Regions from separate parts of the Peribacillus sp. FW305-BF15 genome, predicted to be linked through region 2. Evidence: riboswitches for the same ligand, from Rfam matches in the RefSeq annotation. Region 2 holds a riboswitch; each other region holds the start of a gene.
The links. Region 2 has a riboswitch for thiamine pyrophosphate ahead of thiC (phosphomethylpyrimidine synthase ThiC). Riboswitches for the same ligand answer to the same signal wherever they lie in the genome.

Region 1 (5,093 bases), on a different contig from region 2:
TAAAAATAGACAAACTCGATTTTCATCGAGTTTGTCTACAGTCTGAAACCTGGCGATGAAATATGCGCCAGGTTTTTTTTACTGACTGATTCGGAAACAGATAATATATACCGAATGTGACTCAGAAATGGAAAAGATAAAAAGTCGACTTTGTCATCTATTCGTATATTGTAAGAGCCATTTGGAGTTTAATAAATTGAAGGGATCAGGGCGTTCCCATGACCAACAATGAAAAAAGCCGAATCCATGAAGCAGTAATGGACTGTAACACAAATGAAAAAAAATTATAGTACTTATTAATAAGGTTTATACTGTGACTATGTTAGGCTAAATGAATAACAGGCTTTAAAACCAAAATAAAAGAGGTGAAAGAAATGCTGAAGAAAATAATGAAAAAAATCAAACAGCTTTCCCAAGGCAGCAGTGAGCGAAGACATGGGCATTATCGCCGAGGCAGCAGCAGCAGCAGCCGGGGGTACAAAAGGTATCCCATGAGTGGAAGTGACCGCTACAAGAGAAAAGGGCGGGGCAGCAGCAGCTAATTCCAATTCTTTGACTTCAATACAGCCTTCAGGTCCATTGAGATTTCTTTAATATCTGAGTAAGGTTCTTGGATGCTTAATAACCTTTTCAGTAAATGTACGGTTTCTTTTTCTAACGAAAGCTCTTCTGTCCAAGGAAGTGCTTTTTTACTTTTGGAAGCGTACGTCGTATAAAGTACATATAGAAGTATTTCCCCCAAGTCGTAAAAATCCTGCCTTTTCAGCTGCAAAATGGATTCTTTAGCGAGGTTGTCCGAATTGATCATCTTGGACAAACCAAAGTCTATCAAAATGGGCTGATGGTTCTTAAGTAGAATATTCGGTATACGTAAATCTTGATGGAAAATGTCATGCTCATGTAGATAACATACTAAATCGACCAGCTTATCCAGAAAATATAGAGACTCTTTCTCATTGAACGTTAATTGATTCGAGAAAATATGGTCTTCTAAATTATTCCCTTCTATGAAATCCATCACAAAATAAACATTTCCATCTTGCGAAAATTTCTCGTGAAATTTAGGGATATTTCTGTGGTTTAACATTCGTAATATGGAAATTTCATTTTCAAACTGTTTCAGCTCTTTTTTGCTGCGGCGTTTACTTTTCCGGAGCTGTTTGATCACTATATTTTTATTCATTTTCAAATCATTGCAACGATAAACAATACCGTAGCTTCCTGTTCCGATTACAGCTTTTACCTCGTAGCGGTAATTCAAAACCACTCCTTTTTTTAAAGGTATATCCACAAAAAATTGGTATAACTTTCTAAATGTACGCAAAATTGAAACTTTCCTCACCACTTTCATCTATTCAAGTCAAGAACAAAAAAAGGCCGTTATTAATTAAGCTTGAACATGGATAGTTTAACACTGATTTTTGATAATGCGGTAATGAAAGTCATTTCTTCGGGGCGATCTTTTGATAGTTCACAATTAAAAATAAACTTTTCCTATAATTTCACATTATGAAATTATATGGTTTTTAAAAATATTAAGTTTACTATAATGAATTCATAATAAAAGAGTAGGAGGTGGATGGGCGCGAGTTGAGAAGTTGCTTTGGGAAATCCCTAACCGGCGTCACAATAGTGAGCTGGTTTGATGGAAAGTTCAAAAGGGGATTACTGTGAATTCATCAAATTCAAGAGTAAAATTGCAAAACTCACGAGTGAACTGCTGAATTCACGAGTCAAGTGGCCAATTCACGAGTAAAACAGCAGAATTCACGAGTAAACCGGCAAAATTCACGAGTAAAACAGTAGAATTCACGAGTAAACCGGTAAAACTCACCAGTAAAACTACTAACTGAGCTCCCTTTGATCAAATTCTTTGAAGGCTACGGGAAATGAGGGTATGGAAGATTGAAAGTTTAGTAACCCTAAATCAAGAAAACTTTTCTAATACGTTTGACAATTGGATTTATCGTGTTAATATAAAGGCAAATGAATTTAATATACAATTTGTACCACTAGGGGTGCTTTATAGGTAAAAGTTGATTTTTTACCCACAAAAGCTGAGATTGAAGTATGACTTTAAGACCCTTAGAACCTGATCTGGTTTATACCAGCGTAGGGAAGTGGGGTCTGGAACTATACATTTCTGTATTATTTCAAGTACAACCACTTTCTTTACGTTTAAGAAAGTGGTTTTTTGTTTGCAAAAAAAGGGGTGATAAGTGTTTTTTTTCTGTAACGTTCAATGAAAAAATACAATTTGGAGGTAATGGACATGAAGTTTTCAGAGGAAATCCGTAAGGAAGTTAATCACATTTGGGAAGCTAGTTTTAATCATCCGTTTGTAGCAGGAATAGGAGATGGCACATTGCCATTGGAGTGTTTCCGTTTTTATGTCATGCAAGATGCCTATTATTTATCTCATTTTGCTAGAGTTCAAGCCTTAGGGGCAGTCAAAGCTACAGATTTACATACAACAAGCAGGCTTGCCGGCCATGCACAAGGAACATATGAAGCGGAGTTGAAGCTTCATGAGAATTTTTCCGAGAGATTAGGCATCACAAAAGAAGAACGGGAAGATTTCAAGCCTGCCCCGACTGCCTATGCTTATACTTCCCATATGTATCGTGCGGCTTATTCGGGACATTTAGGAGATGTTATTGCAGCTATCTTGCCGTGTTACTGGCTGTATTATGAGATAGGTGAAAAGCTGCAAGGGTGCATGCCCGAAGAGCCGATTTATCAAGAATGGATAGCGGCTTACGGAGGAGAGTGGTTCCGCACTTTGGTGGAAGAACAAATTGCGAGGCTGGATGAGATTGCTGAAAAAGTAACTGAAGAAGATAAGGCGAGAATGAAAGAACATTTTATTCTCAGCAGCCAATATGAATACTCATTTTGGGAAATGGCTTATCGTTTAGAGACATGGCCCGTTCATAAGGAAACATTAGAAGTATAAAAGGAGAATGAAACAATGAAAAAAGGATTGAAATTAACGGATATATTAGTCACGATCGTGATTGCGGTAGCATTTGGAATCGTTTATATCCTTTGGGGTTCGATTTATTATTCCGTTAAACCATTAGGATTACATCTGGATCAACTTATTTATGGAATGTGGTTTATAGCTGGCCCCGTCGCCTTCTTAATTTTACGGAAACCGGGTGTGGCACTTTTGGCGGAGATAGCTGCAGCTTCCGGGGAGTTCTTCCTTGGTTCACCATGGGGGCTGACTGTACTGTTATATGGGGTGGTCCAAGGTTTGTTCGCGGAACTGGTGTTCATGACTTTCAAATATAAAAAATTCAATATGCAGGTGGCCGTTTTAGCTGCGATAGCTTCCTGCCTGGCATCAGTTATCATGGATTTTGCATACGGGGAAATAGGTGCGCTTTCAACTTGGAATCTATCGTTATTCATGATAGCGAGGTTTGTGGGTTCCATATTCTTTGCAGGTGTGACAGCTTATTATCTAGTTAAAGTCCTGGAAGCAACAGGAGTAACAAATCTTGTGCGTCCGGTTTCCAATAAAGATTATGCAGAACTGGATCAAAAGTAGAGGTTGAGGGCCATGGAACCAATCGTTTCTGTTGAAAAGTTAAGAATGAAATTTCCCGGTGATGAATCTTTGATATTCAAGGACCTATCACTATCGTTTGATCAAGGAGAAAAAGTGCTATTGTTGGGACCATCAGGATGTGGTAAGTCCACTCTGTTGCAAGTGTTAAGCGGATTGATTCCGAATTCCATCGAAGTCCCGATGAAAGCGGAGGAATTGAAATGCCCTTCTTCATGGGGATATGTTTTTCAAGATCCTGATAGCCAGTTTTGCATGCCATTTGCCGATGAGGAAATTGCCTTTGTCCTTGAGAATCTTTCCGTCCCTAAAGAAGAAATGAAAGAGAAAATTGAAAATCAAATCCGTAATGTAGGATTGAACCTAGGGCATACAAGTATAGAAACATTATCAGGCGGGATGAAACAGCGTCTGGCAATCGCTTCAGTATTGGCCCTTGAACCAGAAGTGCTATTTTTAGATGAACCGACAGCCATGCTTGATCCGGAAGGAACGAAAGAAATCTGGGACTTGTTGAAGGAAGTCGGAAAAGACAAAACGGTTATTATCGTCGAACATAAAATTGACCATGTTTTAGAATTCATCGAACGAATCGTGCTTTTAAACGATGACGGTCAAATCATAGCTGATGGTCCAAGAGACACCATTATTTCCCTATATAAAAATGAAATGAGAGAACATGGAATTTGGTTCCCTGGTGTTTGGGATGAATATATACAGAAGTATGCACCCACTAGGGAACACCAATTTACAGATGGTTTACCTCTTCTGGATGTGCAAGGATTTAGCGGTTTTCGGAATAAAGAGGAAAAAATACACGTTGAAGGGCTGAAGGTCCATTCAGGAGAATGGATTGTGATCAGGGGAGAAAATGGTGCGGGCAAGAGTACACTTTTGCATGCATTGATGCAGTTCATAAAAACGAAAGGTACGTATGAATTATTGGGGAACGCCATTAAAATGGTGAAAAATCCAACGGATCATATGACGTTTGTCTTTCAAAATCCTGAGTTTCAGTTCGTTGCAAATACTGTATATGAAGAGATTGCTTATTCATTGCGTATTGATAAAAGGCCGCAACAAGAAATAGATGAGAGAGTCCGCTCATTGCTTAAAGTGTTCCGCCTTGAGGCACATCGGGATAAACATCCGTTTCAATTATCAATGGGTCAAAAGCGTCGCTTAAGCGTAGCAGCATCAATCGTAATCGACAAAAAAATCATTCTCCTGGATGAGCCGACATTTGGTCAAGATTCGAAAAATACCTTTGCATTATTGGAATGGTTCGAGGAATATCGAAGGCGCGGTATAACCGTGATCATGGTAACTCATGACGAACATATTTCAAAAAACTTTGCAACCAGGATCTGGACGGTTAAGGGCGGAAACGTAATAAGTGATAAAAACATCGCGCAAGCCGGTTTTGTCGAGACCAAAGTTAAAAGGAGTGTCATGTAGATGAATGTTTCAAACGCAGAAACATGGCTCCATGGAATTAATCCAAGCCTTAAACTTGGTG
Region 2 (5,093 bases):
CACGGAAATCATATCCCATAAAGTCCCTCTCGAAAAAGCGAGTGAGGCTTATCAAATCTTTAACGATCATGAAGATGAATGTATTAAAGTGGTGCTAAAGCCGTAATCTGAAGCTCATAAAAAGTCCAATGCATGGAGTTGCATTGGACTTTTTGGTTATGTTCATAAATAGTTAATGGTGTATTATGGAAAAAAGTATAAAAGAGGTTTGAAATATGAATGATAGTTATGCCTTTGAACCGAAGAAATCAGGTTTACACTGATTTTTTTTACTATAATGGGTGGATGCGTTTCAGGGGAATCCGGAAATGTGACGACTGACCCTTCAATTGATGAAGGAGAATATGCCAAGTGAACTTGAATAAGGGTTTTTGGTAATGAAATGGAGTATTTATATTATATAATGATAGTGACAAAAGGAGGATGTTCAGATGGTATATAACTCGGCAGCAGAACTTAGTGAAGGGTTTGGTTATCCGCCCGTTCACGTTAAATTGACGATAGAGATCATCGATAAAAGGTTGGGACCTGTAAAGGCAGAAGCGGAGATTGCCATCAAGCCTGTTAAGGCAAAGGGATATCTGGAAGTATTGGTGGAAGAATTGGAATCGGAGCATATCTTTGCCGATGAAAATGGCAGTATCTATGGCAGCTTCGGCATCGATCAAAGCATCCAGATATATGATGAAGTCCTGACTACCATTCCGTTCGAAGAGATAATGGGAAATGAAAATTGGAAAGAGACAGTTGAGGAATCCATCACGGCGGATAAACTAAAGGGACAACTGGGGAAATCCCTAAATGATTATCAATTCAGTGATTTGAGCGGGAAATATAAATTCAGGAAAAGATGTACGATAACAGAACTCCAATTCATAGATTAAACGAAAGGAGAAGGCGATATGCTTTCTCTTTTTTACATATGGCCATAATATTTTTCCTTATGATAATCAAATTCTTGCAGTGACACAATCTGTGAGAACCTTTAACCATACACAAGGGGCGCTCAGTTAATGGTTTCAACTTGCATTTATTATATTGCTTTACATAGGTTAATATATTGTTAAGGGCTTTTATAAGAAATAGAAACGAATATTTTAAAAGATAAAAAGGAGAATATATGAAAATTGGTTTGGTACGGCATTTTAAGGTGGCACATGAATTTCCTATTGGGAAAGCTGTGACGGCGGATGATATGAAGCAATGGTTTGTGGACTATGATGCAGCGGATATTATTTATGGAACGACTTTATTTGGCGTGGAGGAATGGCAGGAATGTTATTGCAGTGATATGTCGAGAGCCGTCAAGACAGCGGAACACATCTTTCCAGGCACGGTTCATCGGATGGAGGAGCTGCGGGAAATACCTTCTCCCCCTCTGAGAGGAAGGATTAAGCTGCCGTTCATCCTTTGGGCCATCTGGATTCGCTGCTGCTCGGTGATCAACAAGCAGACAAGGGCGGAAATTAAGTTTGCTGAGCAAAGAATCAATAAAGTATTGGATGAAGTCTTTGCAAAGGGGGAAAGGAGTGTTCTGATCGTGAGTCATGCCGCCCTCATGGTATATATGAGGAAAGAGCTGATCCGACGGGGGTTCACCGGTCCAAAGTTCAAGATTGCTAGAAATGGAAAATTGTATGTATTTGAAAGCGGAAAAGGGAAATGAATATATGGTTCCCACCGGAAAAGGTAAGCCATTTTGCGAAGAAAGAGACATGCATTTTCCGAATAGTTATTCTTTTTTTATTGGTTGTGGTTTATTATTGTAATAGTGTAATTTTTACGAATTCAATATTGGGGAAAGAGGGGTGGACATTTTGCTGAAGGCAGTTTTTTTTGATTTAGATGATACATTACTATGGGATCAGAAAAGTGTAAAAGAGGCTTTTGTGGCCACATGCGAAGTTGCCAAGGAGAAATATGGTCTGAATGTCGAAGAGTTTGAAGAAGCGGTGCGGAAGGAAGCGCGTGATCTTTATTCTTCTTACGATACATATGCATTCACTCAAATGATCGGAATCAACCCATTTGAGGGACTATGGGGGAATTTTCGGGATGATCATGATGAATTCCGGAAGATGGCCGGGATTGTACCGGCTTATCGGAAAGAAGCGTGGACGAGGGGCTTGAAGGCATTAGGGATCGATGACCCGGAATTTGGGCTTGAACTGGCAGAACGTTTCCCGGCCGAAAGACGCAAAAAGCCATTTATCTATGAAGAAACATTCCGTGTTCTGGATGAATTAAAAGGAAAGTACAAATTGCTATTGCTTACGAACGGATCTCCTGAGCTGCAAAATACCAAACTTGAAATAACGCCTGAACTGGTTCCTTATTTCGACCAAATCGTGATTTCAGGCGCATTTGGACGAGGTAAACCTGATGCCTCCATTTTTGAGCATGCTTTGGAAATCATGGAGCTAGATAAGGATGAAGTATTGATGGTCGGCGATAATTTAATGACCGATATCCTTGGAGCATCACGGGTAGGCATAAAGTCGGTTTGGATAAATCGCCATGATAAGGAACGGAATGAAGTGATTCCAACCTACGAAATCACGCATTTAGAGGAGCTTTTTCCTATCCTTGGGAGCCTGGGGAATTAATTGGCGGTCCTCCTCCAAATAACAAATTTTAGATGATTGCAGAGAAAATACTAGGTCTTTTAAATTATTTACAGAATGAAAAGGGTGAGATATAGTTACCCTGTAATCAATTAAATTATTCAGACTAGGGGTGTCCAATAAAAGTTGGGCTGAGAGAGAAGCGCTTAAGCTTCTTAACCCTCAGGACCTGATCTGGTTCATACCAGCGTGGGGAAGTTAGAATCTACTTAACGATGACCTTTCAACTGGTCATTTCTGTAGTCATACTAACGTTAGCCGGGTCTTAAATATGAGACCTGGCTTTTTCGTGCGAAATGGATTGGATTTTGTCCTTTTTAAATGAACTTAAAAAGGAGAAATGAAATCATGAAGAGTAATTCAGTAAATGACATGAACGTTTCAATTATGTCCAGTTTTGCCGGGAGTAAAAAAGTGTATGTTGAGGGATCTAGACCCGATATTAAAGTACCTATGCGTGAAATTGAGCTAAGTCCGACGACAGGGGCATTCGGAGAAGAGGAGAATCCGCCTTTACGTGTATATGATACAAGCGGCTTCTATACGGATTCAGAATATCCGATTGATATTCATAAAGGCCTTGCCCCGATTAGACGCAGCTGGGTTCTGGAACGGGAAGATGTTGAAGAGTATGAAGGGCGTGAAATAAAGCCGGAAGATAACGGATATAGAAAAGTGGAGTCACAATCCAATGCCGAAGTTTTTCCGGGATTGAAAAGAAAACCATTGCGTGCGGTGAAAGGGAAAAACGTAACCCAGCTCCATTATGCCCGCAAAGGGATCATTACTCCAGAAATGGAGTTCATTTCGATCAGGGAAAATGTAGCCCCTGAGTTTGTAAGGGAAGAGGTAGCTAGCGGGCGGGCAATCATTCCGGCAAATATTAACCATCCTGAAAGTGAGCCCATGATCATCGGACGTAATTTTCACGTGAAAATAAATGCGAATATTGGAAATTCAGCTGTCAGTTCATCGATCGAAGCTGAAGTGGAGAAAATGACTTGGGCTACACGATGGGGTGCAGACAACATAATGGATCTTTCCACAGGAAAGAATATTCACACGACGCGGGAATGGATTATCAGGAATTCACCTGTGCCTGTTGGGACGGTTCCGATATATCAAGCATTGGAAAAAGTGAATGGGGTCGCGGAAGATTTAAATTGGGAAGTATTCCGGGATACTTTAATCGAGCAGGCTGAGCAAGGTGTCGATTACTTCACCATACACGCTGGTGTGCTTTTGCGATACATCCCAATGACAGCAAAGCGAGTTACGGGTATTGTTTCCCGGGGAGGCTCCATCATGGCACAATGGTGCTTGGCCCACCACCAAGAAAGCTTTCTCTATACACACTTTGAAGAGATTTGTGAAATCATGAAGACGTATGATGTTTCTTTCTCATTAGGTGACGGTCTCCGTCCGGGATCCATTGCAGATGCAAACGATGAGGCACAATTTGCGGAATTGGAAACACTTGGGGAATTGACGAAGATTGCTTGGAAGCACGATGTTCAAGTCATGGTGGAGGGACCCGGTCACGTACCGATGCATTTGATTAAAGAAAATATGGATAAACAGCTGGAAGTCTGTCAAGAAGCACCATTCTATACCCTGGGACCATTGACGACGGACATAGCTCCTGGATACGACCATATCACTTCTGCGATTGGTGCTGCCATGATTGGATGGTTTGGAACGGCCATGCTTTGCTATGTGACACCGAAAGAGCATTTGGGACTTCCGAATAAAGAGGATGTTCGGGTAGGGGTCATTACTTATAAAATTGCAGCACACGCAGCTGATCTTGCAAAAGGCCATCCGCAGGCAAGAAAACGGGATGATGCCCTTTCGAAGGCTAGATTCGAATTTCGTTGGAGAGATCAATTCAATCTTTCCCTTGATCCTGAAAGGGCGGTTGAATATCACGATGAAACTCTTCCGGCAGAAGGTGCCAAAACAGCCCATTTCTGTTCAATGTGCGGACCGAAATTCTGCAGTATGAGAATCTCTCAGGACATCCGTGATTTGGCGAAGGAAAAGGGTCTGGGCTTTGAGTCGGTAATTGATGAAGGGCTTAAAGAAAAAGCGAATGAATTTAGGAAAACGGATGGGGAAATCTATCAATGATTCCGACGAGAGGGAGAATTCGATGAATCGGGTAATCCAGATAAAAGTTGAAATGAAACAGTTGGAAACTCAATTGGAGCAGCTGAAAAGGGAGCTGAATATTTTTCGGGAGAATTGCAACCATGAATTTGTGAAAAATGATTATAGTCAACAATGTACAAAGTGCCACTTGATCGAAAGTCTTCAATGGTAATGATTCCTTAATCGTCCTTTTGGAATGAATCCCTTAATCATGTTGATTCGATTACAAAACATGATTAAGGGGATCTATCATTACTATTTACATACTTGTTTTATTGATATGAAGGGGAGGAGGGACAAGCCATCCTTTTTCCTTAT
Region 3 (5,093 bases), on a different contig from region 2:
ATCATCGGTGACTCCGGAAAAAGTTCCGATAAGAGCAGTGGACATGCAACCGGTACCTGTAACATTAGTTAAAAGGAGGTTCCCGTTATCGATGATGGACGTATGTTTTCCATCGCTGACCGCATCCTTAGCTCCGCTGACCACGATGATGCTATTCAATTCATTTGCCGCTCGTGAAGCCAGCTCTGCATTGCTAATCGCAAGTTCCCCCGAATCCACCCCGCGAGTAACGGTATCCCCACCCATCAATGACAGGATTTCACTCGCATTTCCGCGAATGATTTGGAAAGTAACCTTACTTAGGAGCTCTTTGACTTGCTCTGTACGATAGGAGGTGGCACCAACGCCCACCGGGTCCAAAATGACCGGGATGTCCAGGACATTTGCCGTTTTACCGGCAATCTCCATTGCTTCCAAGGCCTTATCATCGATCGTACCGAAATTCAGGACCAATGCATCTGCTAATTTGACCATATCCGCCACTTCTCTTGGGCTCGATGTCATTACTGGTGAACCTCCGATGGCAAGGGTGGCATTTGCACAGTCATTGACCGTAACAAAGTTGGTGATTTGGTGAACGAGTGGTTTCCTTTCTCTTACCTTCATAAATAAATCGGCTGAAGAAACCTTCATAATAAGTCACTCCTTTCTTTTTTTGAATATGAATGAAAATGATGGACAGGTCCATGACCTTTACCGATTGAAAAGCTATTGAGTATCGCTTCGGAAATATAGGTCTTGGCTTGTTCGATCGACACTTGCAATGGCAGTCCATTTGCCAGGTTAGATGTAATGGCGGATGATAGGGTACAGCCCGTACCATGAGTGTTTTTTGTATGAATGCGCTCTCCCTTGATCCAGTGGAAGTCAGTCCCATCATAAAAAAGATCATTTGGATTTCCTGCTGCATGGCCGCCTTTAAGTAAAACGGCTTTGGAACCCATTTCTTGTATCGAAATGCATGCCCTGTAGAAATCTTGTTTCGTCCGAATCGGGAAGCCAGTAAGTACTTCCGCTTCTGGTACATTGGGTGTTACAAGATTTGCAAGCGGAAGCAATTCCATTTTTAAGGCAGAGACGGCCTTTTCGTCGAGCAAATGGTGGCCGCTTTTGGAAATCATGACAGGGTCAAGGATAATGATGGCAGGCATGAAGGTTTTAAGGGACGCAGCGACCGTTTCCACGGTTTCTTTTGATCCAAGCATGCCTATTTTTACTGCATCGACAGGAATATCTTCAAAGATAGCTGCAATTTGATCCGATATGATAGCAGTTTCAATGGGCTGTACAGAACGGACTTCCATTGTGTTTTGGGCGGTTACGGCTGTGATGGCAGACATTCCAAATACACCATGTGCAGAAAATGTTTTTAAATCCGCTTGTATTCCAGCACCGCCCCCTGAATCAGAGCCTGCGATCGTTAATGCTGTTTTCATAAAAAAACCCCTTCATATAAGTATTTTTTAGCAATATTTTAAGTAATATGAAAGCTAAAATCGCACCTGCGAATGAACTGAACATAAAAGCCGGTAAAAAACCAAAAAGAGCAGCTTTTTCTCCCAATAGGAGGGTTGCAAGCGGATAACAGGCCAGGGAACCGAGAAAGCCGGTCCCGATCACTTCCCCTAAACAGGCGAATTTTAAGCTTTGTGTTTTTCGGTAAAGGATGGCGGCCAAAAGTGCACCAATCATGCTGCCGGGAAAGGCGAAAATTGAACCGGTACCAATCATGTTTCTAATGATGGAAACTAAAAAAGCTTGTGTCACCGCATATGCAGGCCCCAATAGAACCGCCGTCAGGACATTTGCCAGATGTTGAATAGGAAAGATTTTTGCAAATCCTGCAGGGATGAAAATAAATGAACTGGTAAGCGTCGTTAAAGCCGTGATCATGGCAGTCAATGTCAGTTTCTTGATAGGGTTCATCCTCATGTCAACCACCTACAGAGGCCAATCCTGCTCATTTTGAACCATGTCCCAGAATAAATATTCATATCGGGAAGTAACCAAAAAGTGCTTTTCTAATCTAAGAAGTTCCTTTTCAGGCATGCCTTCCGTCAATTCTTCCAACAAAGCGATCAGCCACTTGTGTGCTTCCCCGAATTCAGGAGATGAATAGGACCTTATCCAATCTGCGTAGCGATTGTTTTCCAGTGCTGCTCCATTTTGTTCTTTTAATAGCAAACCGATTTCGTAATAATCCCAAGCGCAGGGCAGGAGACAGGCGATCAAGTCTGCCAAAGTCCCATGCTGAGCTGCATTTAGCATGTAACCTGTATAGGCTAGAGTGGTTGGAGTAGGTTCTGTATTTTCCAATTCCTTGGAGCTGATCCCGAATTCGGAAGCATAATGCCGATGAATATCCATTTCCACTTGAAGGGTTTCATTTAAAATGCTCGCAAATTTTGCCATGGTTCCGATGTTATGGGCTTTGATGACACCTAAAGCAAAGAGCTTGGAATAATCCATGAGATAGACATAGTCCTGCTTCAGGTAATAGGCAAATTTCTTTTCAGGAAGTGTGCCGTTTCCAATTGCCTGGACAAAGGGATGTGAATGATTCCTTTTCCAAATCTCTTTTGCCCGTGCATGCAGTCTATCACTGAATGTTTCTAATTTTGTATTCTCCATTGTTCATCCTCCTATAGAATGGCTCCCTTTGCCTTTGTTAAATAAAAAACCCCGTTCCTGAATACGGAACGGGGTAGATGGATATAGTCTGTGAAATGGACGATATCATCCACTTCCCTCCGCCGGTATGAGCCGGTTCAGGTTCAAAGGGTCCGGAACTAATTCCATCTCAGTCTTAAAAAAGACTCCCCTAGTGGTGTGAATTGTATGTAATTACTGACATCATATCAGAAAGACAAGAAAATGCAACCCGTATTTGAAAGAGGAATCACTTTATGTCCAGGAAAAAAGGGAGAACCAGGTAATTGACTTTTGAAGATTATTAGGATAGAATCATTTCTACATCATTATATATTGAATTCTTATCCAGAGAGGTGGAGGGACTTGGCCCTATGAAACCTCGGCAGCGGACCCGTTTAGGGAACTGTGCTAAATCCAACAAGCATATGCTTGGAAGATAAGAAGAGCCGAACGGACACTGTCAGCCTCTTCTTAAATTAGAAGGGGCTTTTATTTTTGGGAAATAACGTTTAGTGACATACTAGAAAAGGTATATATAATTTGGTGAAATCAAACAAGTTGATAAAGTTTAGCTAACTAGAAGCAGGCACTAGGACGGAAAGGAGCCATTTACATGGCAGAATTATTTAAGAGGATTGAACAGAGGAAGGCAAAACTCATTGAAGAGCTATTGGCCAATGGAGTATACAAAACCTCTGATGAAAGGCACCTTTATGATGCCCCATTAAAAGTACTTGAAGATGAATATAAGATTGTTATAAATAGACCTAATAACGAGTCACCTTCTGAATGGATGACATAGTAATCGGAATACAATATTTGGATTTTTGGATAAGGGATATGATGTAAGCATTCGCAGTCTACACTAGTGGATGCTTTTTTGCGTTTATAAGAAAACGACACAAATTATACATAATTAAATAATAAAATAGGTGTTTTGTCACATTTGACCTATAAAATAACACATTTAATTTCTGGAAAATAGTTGATTTTAACTAGTGATTTCATTATGATGAAAGTGTAAAAATATTGAATAAATGGGAGGTGGCTATGATGCCTTGCCGTAAGGTAACTATAGAAAAAGTAGAAGAGAAGAGACAGGAAATGATAAAGTTGGGAGCGATTTACGGCTTAACAAGTCTGCAGACTGTACAAGCTAGCCAAGAATTGGATACGCTATTGAATGCGTTAGCAAGTAAAAGAGATTCTGAATATTTTTCCCTTCAAGAAGCATATAGGTATTTTTAAAACCTGTATTAATCTGAAAAAGCTACTGCTCAAGGCAATAGCTCTGAAGAATTATATTTAAATATCGACACGTTTACCTAGAATGATCAAATCCCGCTCAATGCCATCCATCTCGGCAACTTGAGGTAAATGTGCCCATTCTTCAAACCCGAATTTAGAAAAAAGCTTAAGGCTTGGTGTATTATGGGCGAAAATGAAACCCAATAAAGTCTTAACACCTAATTTTGGACTCAATTCAATTGCCTTTCGAATCGAAATTTGTCCAATTCCTTTTCCCCGGAAATAATCATCAATGTAAATGCTGATTTCGGCAGTGGAATTATATGCCGGTCGGCCATAAAAGGATTGAAAGCTCATCCATCCAGCGGTTTTCCCTTCTATAGTAATGATATATAGCGGTCTACTTTCTGAATGATGTTCCTCAAACCATTTAACCCTCGATTGGACGGATACAGGTTCCGTATCTGCCGTGACCATCCTTGAAGCAATTGTCGAATTATATATTTCAACAATTCTGGGTAGATCAGATAGTTCTGCCTCTCTAAACTCTATGTGTTCTTCCATGATTTAAACTCCTAACTATCATTTATTCAATCTCCAGAATGAAGGGTAATCCCGTTTTTGGTTTTAGGGACGTTGAATGAAACCCAATCCATTGAAAGTTTTATATTATCATACACTCTTTATTCTTTATCTGACAATTCTTTTTTATGTTAGTACTGCAGATTTTTTGGGTATGAAAAAGATTAAATACTTCTAGTAAAAAGACAAGAGGAGAACCAAATGAAAAAATTGGCAGGTATATTGATTATCGTACTGGTTATATGTTTTGCTGCATATGAATTTCAGGCCTCGGAGTCGGAAGATGTGCAAAGGGTCATGGCTTTTGGAGATTCATTAACCTATGGAAAAGGGGATAAGGACGGGGAAGGATATATAGATGGCCTTGAAGATGAATTGAATAATCCCCAATCGGAGCAAAAAGTGAGTTTTTGGAATTACGGTATTAAAGGCCAGGAAACGGATGGGGTGATGAAACAGCTAGATGATTACCGAATTAAAACGAAACTTGATGAAGCCGATACTTTCATTGTTTTTATTGGAACGAATGACTTGATCAATAGTAATGGCGGGAACTTGGAGAAAATAAGTGACCGAAAAATCAATGAGGGTAAACGGGAATATATCAACCA
Region 4 (5,093 bases), on a different contig from region 2:
CGATCAAGTGGAACAATGTACTTTTACCGCTTCCCGATGGCCCAAGGATCGTAACGAATTCCCCATCATTCACTTGGAAATTCATATTCTCCAATATATTCTGCTTACCATCGAAAGAATAGGAGACGTCTTTAATTTCCAGCTTCACCCTTTTCGCCCTCCTTTCTCTTCCAAGAAACCAAGTATTTCTCCAGGAAAGTGATGATTCCAAAAAAAATCAGGCTCATTCCCATAATGATGAAAATGGCTACAAACACCCGATCTGTCCTGAACGCTGAAGAAGCGAGAGTCATATAAACACCAATCCCCGATTTTGCCCCAAGCCATTCCGAAATAACCGCACCCATTACACTATAGGTAGCCGAAATTTTCAGGCCGGAGAAAATGAACGGGATCGAGTGAGGAAGTTCCAGCTTCCAAAATAACTGGTTTTTCCCCGCTCCCATCATCTTGAAATAATGCTTAAGCTCGTATGGTGTCTGGCGAAAACCGTCCAATGATGCGACCGCAACCGGAAAAAAACATACAAGTGAAATCACGATTAACTTAGGCAGCATGCCAAAGCCAAACCAGATCACCAAAAGCGGCGCCAAAACAATGATAGGTATATTTTGTGATAGTATGAGCAGAGGATAAACCGCTTCCTTCACACCTGGAAATAGGTGCAGGATTGCCGCGATCAATAAGCCGATGCAGCTTCCAATAAAAAAACCTGACAACGCAAGCTCGGTTGTGGATATAAGGTGTCCGTAAAGATTGCGGGACGACTCAATTCCTTCAATGAAAATGGCCGATGGAGCGGGAAGCAGCCATTCTTCAACTTTCAATAAGACTGTCACTGACTCCCATACTATCAGCAACAATAATAAAAGAAAGAAGGGAGCCCCCTTCTTCCAAATTCCCCTTCCGATCATGCCCGATATTTCTCCGTTAACGTATCCATCGTAATCCCGCTAGGCTGATATAATATTTTCACTTGGGAAATGACATTCGGCGATCCTATTTCAATCATTCTTACATTCATTTTTTCTATCACGGCAAAAAGCTCGGAAAGCTCCCCCTCCATTGTCGTTTCAAGCGGGTGAACCTCATACTTGACACCTGATTCTTCAATGATCTTGATTGCTTCATCGACCATAGGGATGACATTTTCCCCTTTAGGAATAATTTGTATACTAATTAATGAATTGGCCATTGTATTTCCTCCTATTTTGGTAAAAATTCATTGGTAAATGCCTTTTCAGGATCGAAATCACCTTCAAGAAGCTTATTTTCAGTCATCCACTCACTGTAATTCTTCCAAATTTCAAGCTTTTGTTCACCCCATCGCGGAGCATCATCCTGATACTTGGCTGCAAGCCACTCCTGGCTTTTCTTCACTAGTTTTGGATCAAGATCCGGTGCAGACTCAATTAACATATCTGCTGCATCATCAGGATTCTTAATCGCAAACTGGTACCCTTTCGAAGCTGCATGGACGAATGCTTTAACAGTCTCGGGATCTTCTTTTATCATCTTTTCATTTGTAGTCAAAACAGGCGTATAGTAATCAAGCTTATCAGAGTATTCGGTTAAGTACACCATATTAAGCTTTTCATTTCGCAACTCAGCCTCAATGCCTGTCCAACCATAATAAATCCAGGCAAAATCTATATCCCTTTTAACCGAAGTGAAAAAATCCATGTCTCCTGTATTGACTATGTCCACTTTATTTACATCCGCATTTTCCTTTTTCATGAGTGAATCAATAATGGCCTTTTCAACCGGAGATCCCCAGCCACCATACGTTTTCCCTTCAAAATCCTTGGGAGTCGTAATGTCCTTAGCCTCAGGGGAAGCGAATCCCGAAGTATTATGCTGGATGACGGCAGCTACCGAAACAATCGGCACACCCTGTACGCGGGCCTGCGTTATGCCCTCTTGATAGCTCACGCCAAATTCAGATTTCCCTGAAGCGACAAGCTTATCAGCTCCAGCTTCACCTGGCATGATAATTTCCACATCAAGACCTTGTTCTTTAAAATAACCTTTTTCCTTGGCTACATACAATCCTGTATGGTTTGTATTCGGTGTCCAATCGAGCACGACCGATACCTTCTTTAATTTTTCATTTTTAGATGCTTCTTCTTTTTCATTAGTTCCGCCTGCTCCGCATCCAGCTAAAAGGAAGAACGAAGTTAACAGTGGTAAGAATTTATTCAAGTCATTATCCTCCTACACATCTTATAAGATTCATATGCCGGAACCATAAAAGGGCTCCAGGGCTATTCAAATACTGGATAAAAAAGCAAAAAACGCCCGAAGATGAATTCGGACGTTAACATACAAAACAGAAAATCAGTCATAATATGTTCCCTCCGCTGGCATCACCCAGATCAGGTTCAAAGAGTCAGCATCTAATGGATGCAATCTCAGCCAGCAGTACTGGCCCCCCTACATTTCTCGCACATATGAACTTTTCTCTCTCATTATATCAATTCATGGGGAAAAAGGAATACTAATTTGCTTCTTCTCTCTAATTGGAAAGGTATTCCTGGCACTTCAGGATATCTTGCAAATATCTTTTGGAACGAAAATCATTGAAAGGAAAATAATTCTGCCTCTTTCCATTCCAATATCTCTTGGCTGCAACGGCGGCGGACACGTTCCAAATAGTCATTTCTTTTCAAGCATTCATATAATGAGCATTACATGTAGACATTTTTGTTTACTTGTTTTATTAAACCCTTAATTTCATAAGCAAAAGGTGGATATGTCATGATAAAGATTAATCACAAATGGTTAGATGTCAGTCAAATCCAACCAGGTACAGCCTCTGCCAAATCGCTTGAAACTCTTCAATGCTTGGCGGAAGATTCTAACGTTTTTGAATACCGGAACTTTGGGGATTTTAATTTCGAGATACAGCTGAGGAACCGAGTCATAGAGGCAGCTATTGCGTTGGATAAAAGCGGTCCGGATTTTTCCACACTTGAGGAGTCTCAATCCAATCAACGTTATTGGCACCTTTCAAAGGATGGCACCTTTACCCTTCAGCCAGGGATTCTCCCTCATGCTGCGCTCGTTGACATTTTCATGAATGGAGGGCTTTATGCCTTCGAATGCGGTACAGCAATGGTCGTCACTTTTTTAAAGGCGATTTTGGATTTGATCGGCCCTAGGAATTTCGACCATCTTTTTTCAGACCTATTTTTATATGACTTTCGCCCTCCACAGAATATGGCTCTCATTATTCATCAAGGAAGGGATTATTTACCAGGTGATTGCGTTTACTTCAAAAACCCTGATCACGACTTGGCAACCCCTGAATGGCAAGGTGAAAATGCCATATTATTAGGGAATAACCTCTTTTATGGCCACGGGATCGGGATTACCACTGCACAGGGAATCATCGATGAATTAAATAGCAATAGAAAGCCATTCGCCACCATATCAGCATTTCTGACAACGCATATCATTTCCCTGGATAGTTCCTTCTATAGACAATTCCAACTAAATAACCCCCGTGCCAAGCCCGATAACAGTCCTGCCAGCCTTTCCAATTGTATTGTTTCTGAAATAGGTTCGAAGATATACCTTTCATGACCCTGGCATTTCGCCTATGCCATAAATCCGTTTTATTGAATATCGACATAAAAAAATGCTTGGGCAGAAAATTCCCCAAGCATTTTTTCTATTCAAGCACCAATATTCCCTTTGCCTTTGAACCTGCGGGCACTTGCCTGCCCCCATTTCGTTATGGATAGTGTATAAACAGCCAAGGCTGACCATATGAACAAAAAGGCTAAAAGATGTGCTTTGGTGAAACTTTCATGATAGACGAATACCCCGATCAATAAAGATAAGGTCGGAGCGATATACTGAAAAATGCCTAGCATCGATAACGGGATCTTCTCGGCCCCTTTTGCAAAATATAAAAGAGGCAATGCCGTGGCAATCCCGCCGCCCACCAACAGCAAGCTTGTGCTCCCGTCTGTAAAGAATTGCATTTCCGACCTGTTCATCAAGTAAATCAGGTAACCTAGGGCCAGAGGCGTTACCATCATCGTTTCGAGCGTCAGCCCGATTGCCGATTCGGCCTTGATCATTTTTTTTGCCAGACCGTATAATCCAAAGGTCATGGCCAAAACAAGAGAGATCCACGGGATCGTGCCGAAATGAATGCCAAGGATCAAGACTCCGATTCCTGCAAGCAGGAATGAAATGATTTGGGCCCCGCTCAATTTTTCTTTTAAGACTATCACTCCCAATAGTACACTGACGAGCGGATTGATATAATATCCAAGGCTCGTGTCGAGGATCCGTCCTGAGTTAACGGCCCATATGAACACTCCCCAATTGGCTGTAACAAGCAGTGACGCCGTTAGTAATGCCGTAAAGAGTTTCGGATTGCCCATTATGTTTTTGACATAATCTAGAAACGCCTGCCATTTTTTCATGAACATCAATAAAACCAGCATGAACACGAAAGACCATAATACCCTCTGAGCTAAAATTTCTATTGCACCGACTCCCTGAAGGAACTTCCAGTAAACCGGCACAACTCCCCACATCATGTAAGAAAGGGCTGCATAAATCGCCCCTTCTTTTTGTTGATCCACTTTCATAACAAGCCTTCTTTCCATTTACATTCCTTTATCTAATTCCATCTAACAATTTTGTATTTCCATTTCTTTTTTTGCAACTGTTAATTTTTATCATACATGATTTTGTCATCGATGACCGTCATGACCGCCTCAGCTTTCAGGAGATCATCCGGTGCAACAGCAAAGACATCCAGATTAAACACGGTAAAATCGGCATCGTACCCTTTATTGATCACACCGCGGCGTTTTTCCTCGCCGATTGCTGCAGCACTCCCTTTGGTATACAATGCGAAAGCCTCGAAAACGGAAAGCCTTTCAGACAAACCATATACGGTACGGTCCTCACTGTTGATTTTCATCCTTGTGACAGCGGCATGAATGCCCAAAATCGGATTTAATGGTTCAATGGGTGCATCCGACCCTCCCGCACAAATGATGCCCATGTTCAAATAGGTTCTCCAGGCATAGGAGGATTCCAATAGATTGGCTGATACCTTTTCTTCCACC

Region 1: linked by a shared signal. The riboswitch ahead of tenA (thiaminase II) and the one ahead of thiC (phosphomethylpyrimidine synthase ThiC) in region 2 are both predicted to bind thiamine pyrophosphate.
Region 3: linked by a shared signal. The riboswitch ahead of tenA (thiaminase II) and the one ahead of thiC (phosphomethylpyrimidine synthase ThiC) in region 2 are both predicted to bind thiamine pyrophosphate.
Region 4: linked by a shared signal. The riboswitch ahead of AC3WLU_RS15140 (ABC transporter substrate-binding protein) and the one ahead of thiC (phosphomethylpyrimidine synthase ThiC) in region 2 are both predicted to bind thiamine pyrophosphate.

Annotation. Positions count from the first base shown of each region.
Region 1 covers NZ_JBYSYV010000017.1:12,540-17,632, reverse strand. Annotated here, with positions in the region: gene AC3WLU_RS17970 (protein kinase domain-containing protein) at 539-1,267, opposite strand; TPP riboswitch at 2,005-2,136, shown strand; gene tenA (thiaminase II) at 2,273-2,956, shown strand; gene AC3WLU_RS17960 (ECF transporter S component) at 2,972-3,556, shown strand; gene AC3WLU_RS17955 (ABC transporter ATP-binding protein) at 3,569-5,032, shown strand; gene AC3WLU_RS17950 (energy-coupling factor transporter transmembrane component T family protein) at 5,033-5,093, shown strand, end outside.
Region 2 covers NZ_JBYSYV010000014.1:104,035-109,127, reverse strand. Annotated here, with positions in the region: gene AC3WLU_RS16290 (zinc-dependent alcohol dehydrogenase) at 1-106, shown strand, start outside; gene AC3WLU_RS16285 (hypothetical protein) at 432-884, shown strand; gene AC3WLU_RS16280 (histidine phosphatase family protein) at 1,121-1,666, shown strand; gene AC3WLU_RS16275 (HAD family hydrolase) at 1,818-2,606, shown strand; TPP riboswitch at 2,723-2,837, shown strand; gene thiC (phosphomethylpyrimidine synthase ThiC) at 2,973-4,754, shown strand; gene AC3WLU_RS16265 (hypothetical protein) at 4,777-4,947, shown strand; gene AC3WLU_RS16260 (DUF3231 family protein) at 5,035-5,093, opposite strand, start outside.
Region 3 covers NZ_JBYSYV010000010.1:12,677-17,769, reverse strand. Annotated here, with positions in the region: gene thiM (hydroxyethylthiazole kinase) at 1-633, opposite strand, end outside; gene thiD (bifunctional hydroxymethylpyrimidine kinase/phosphomethylpyrimidine kinase) at 630-1,436, opposite strand; gene thiW (energy coupling factor transporter S component ThiW) at 1,405-1,926, opposite strand; gene tenA (thiaminase II) at 1,942-2,631, opposite strand; TPP riboswitch at 2,729-2,833, opposite strand; SAM riboswitch class I at 2,991-3,095, shown strand; gene AC3WLU_RS12215 (Fur-regulated basic protein FbpA) at 3,266-3,454, shown strand; gene AC3WLU_RS12210 (Spo0E family sporulation regulatory protein-aspartic acid phosphatase) at 3,703-3,900, shown strand; gene AC3WLU_RS12205 (GNAT family N-acetyltransferase) at 3,958-4,464, opposite strand; gene AC3WLU_RS12200 (DUF459 domain-containing protein) at 4,684-5,093, shown strand, end outside.
Region 4 covers NZ_JBYSYV010000013.1:3,530-8,622, reverse strand. Annotated here, with positions in the region: gene AC3WLU_RS15155 (ABC transporter ATP-binding protein) at 1-142, opposite strand, end outside; gene AC3WLU_RS15150 (ABC transporter permease) at 132-914, opposite strand; gene AC3WLU_RS15145 (thiamine-binding protein) at 911-1,195, opposite strand; gene AC3WLU_RS15140 (ABC transporter substrate-binding protein) at 1,207-2,202, opposite strand; TPP riboswitch at 2,336-2,445, opposite strand; gene AC3WLU_RS15135 (TGL-type protein-glutamine gamma-glutamyltransferase) at 2,758-3,585, shown strand; gene rarD (EamA family transporter RarD) at 3,678-4,607, opposite strand; gene AC3WLU_RS15125 (amidohydrolase) at 4,688-5,093, opposite strand, start outside.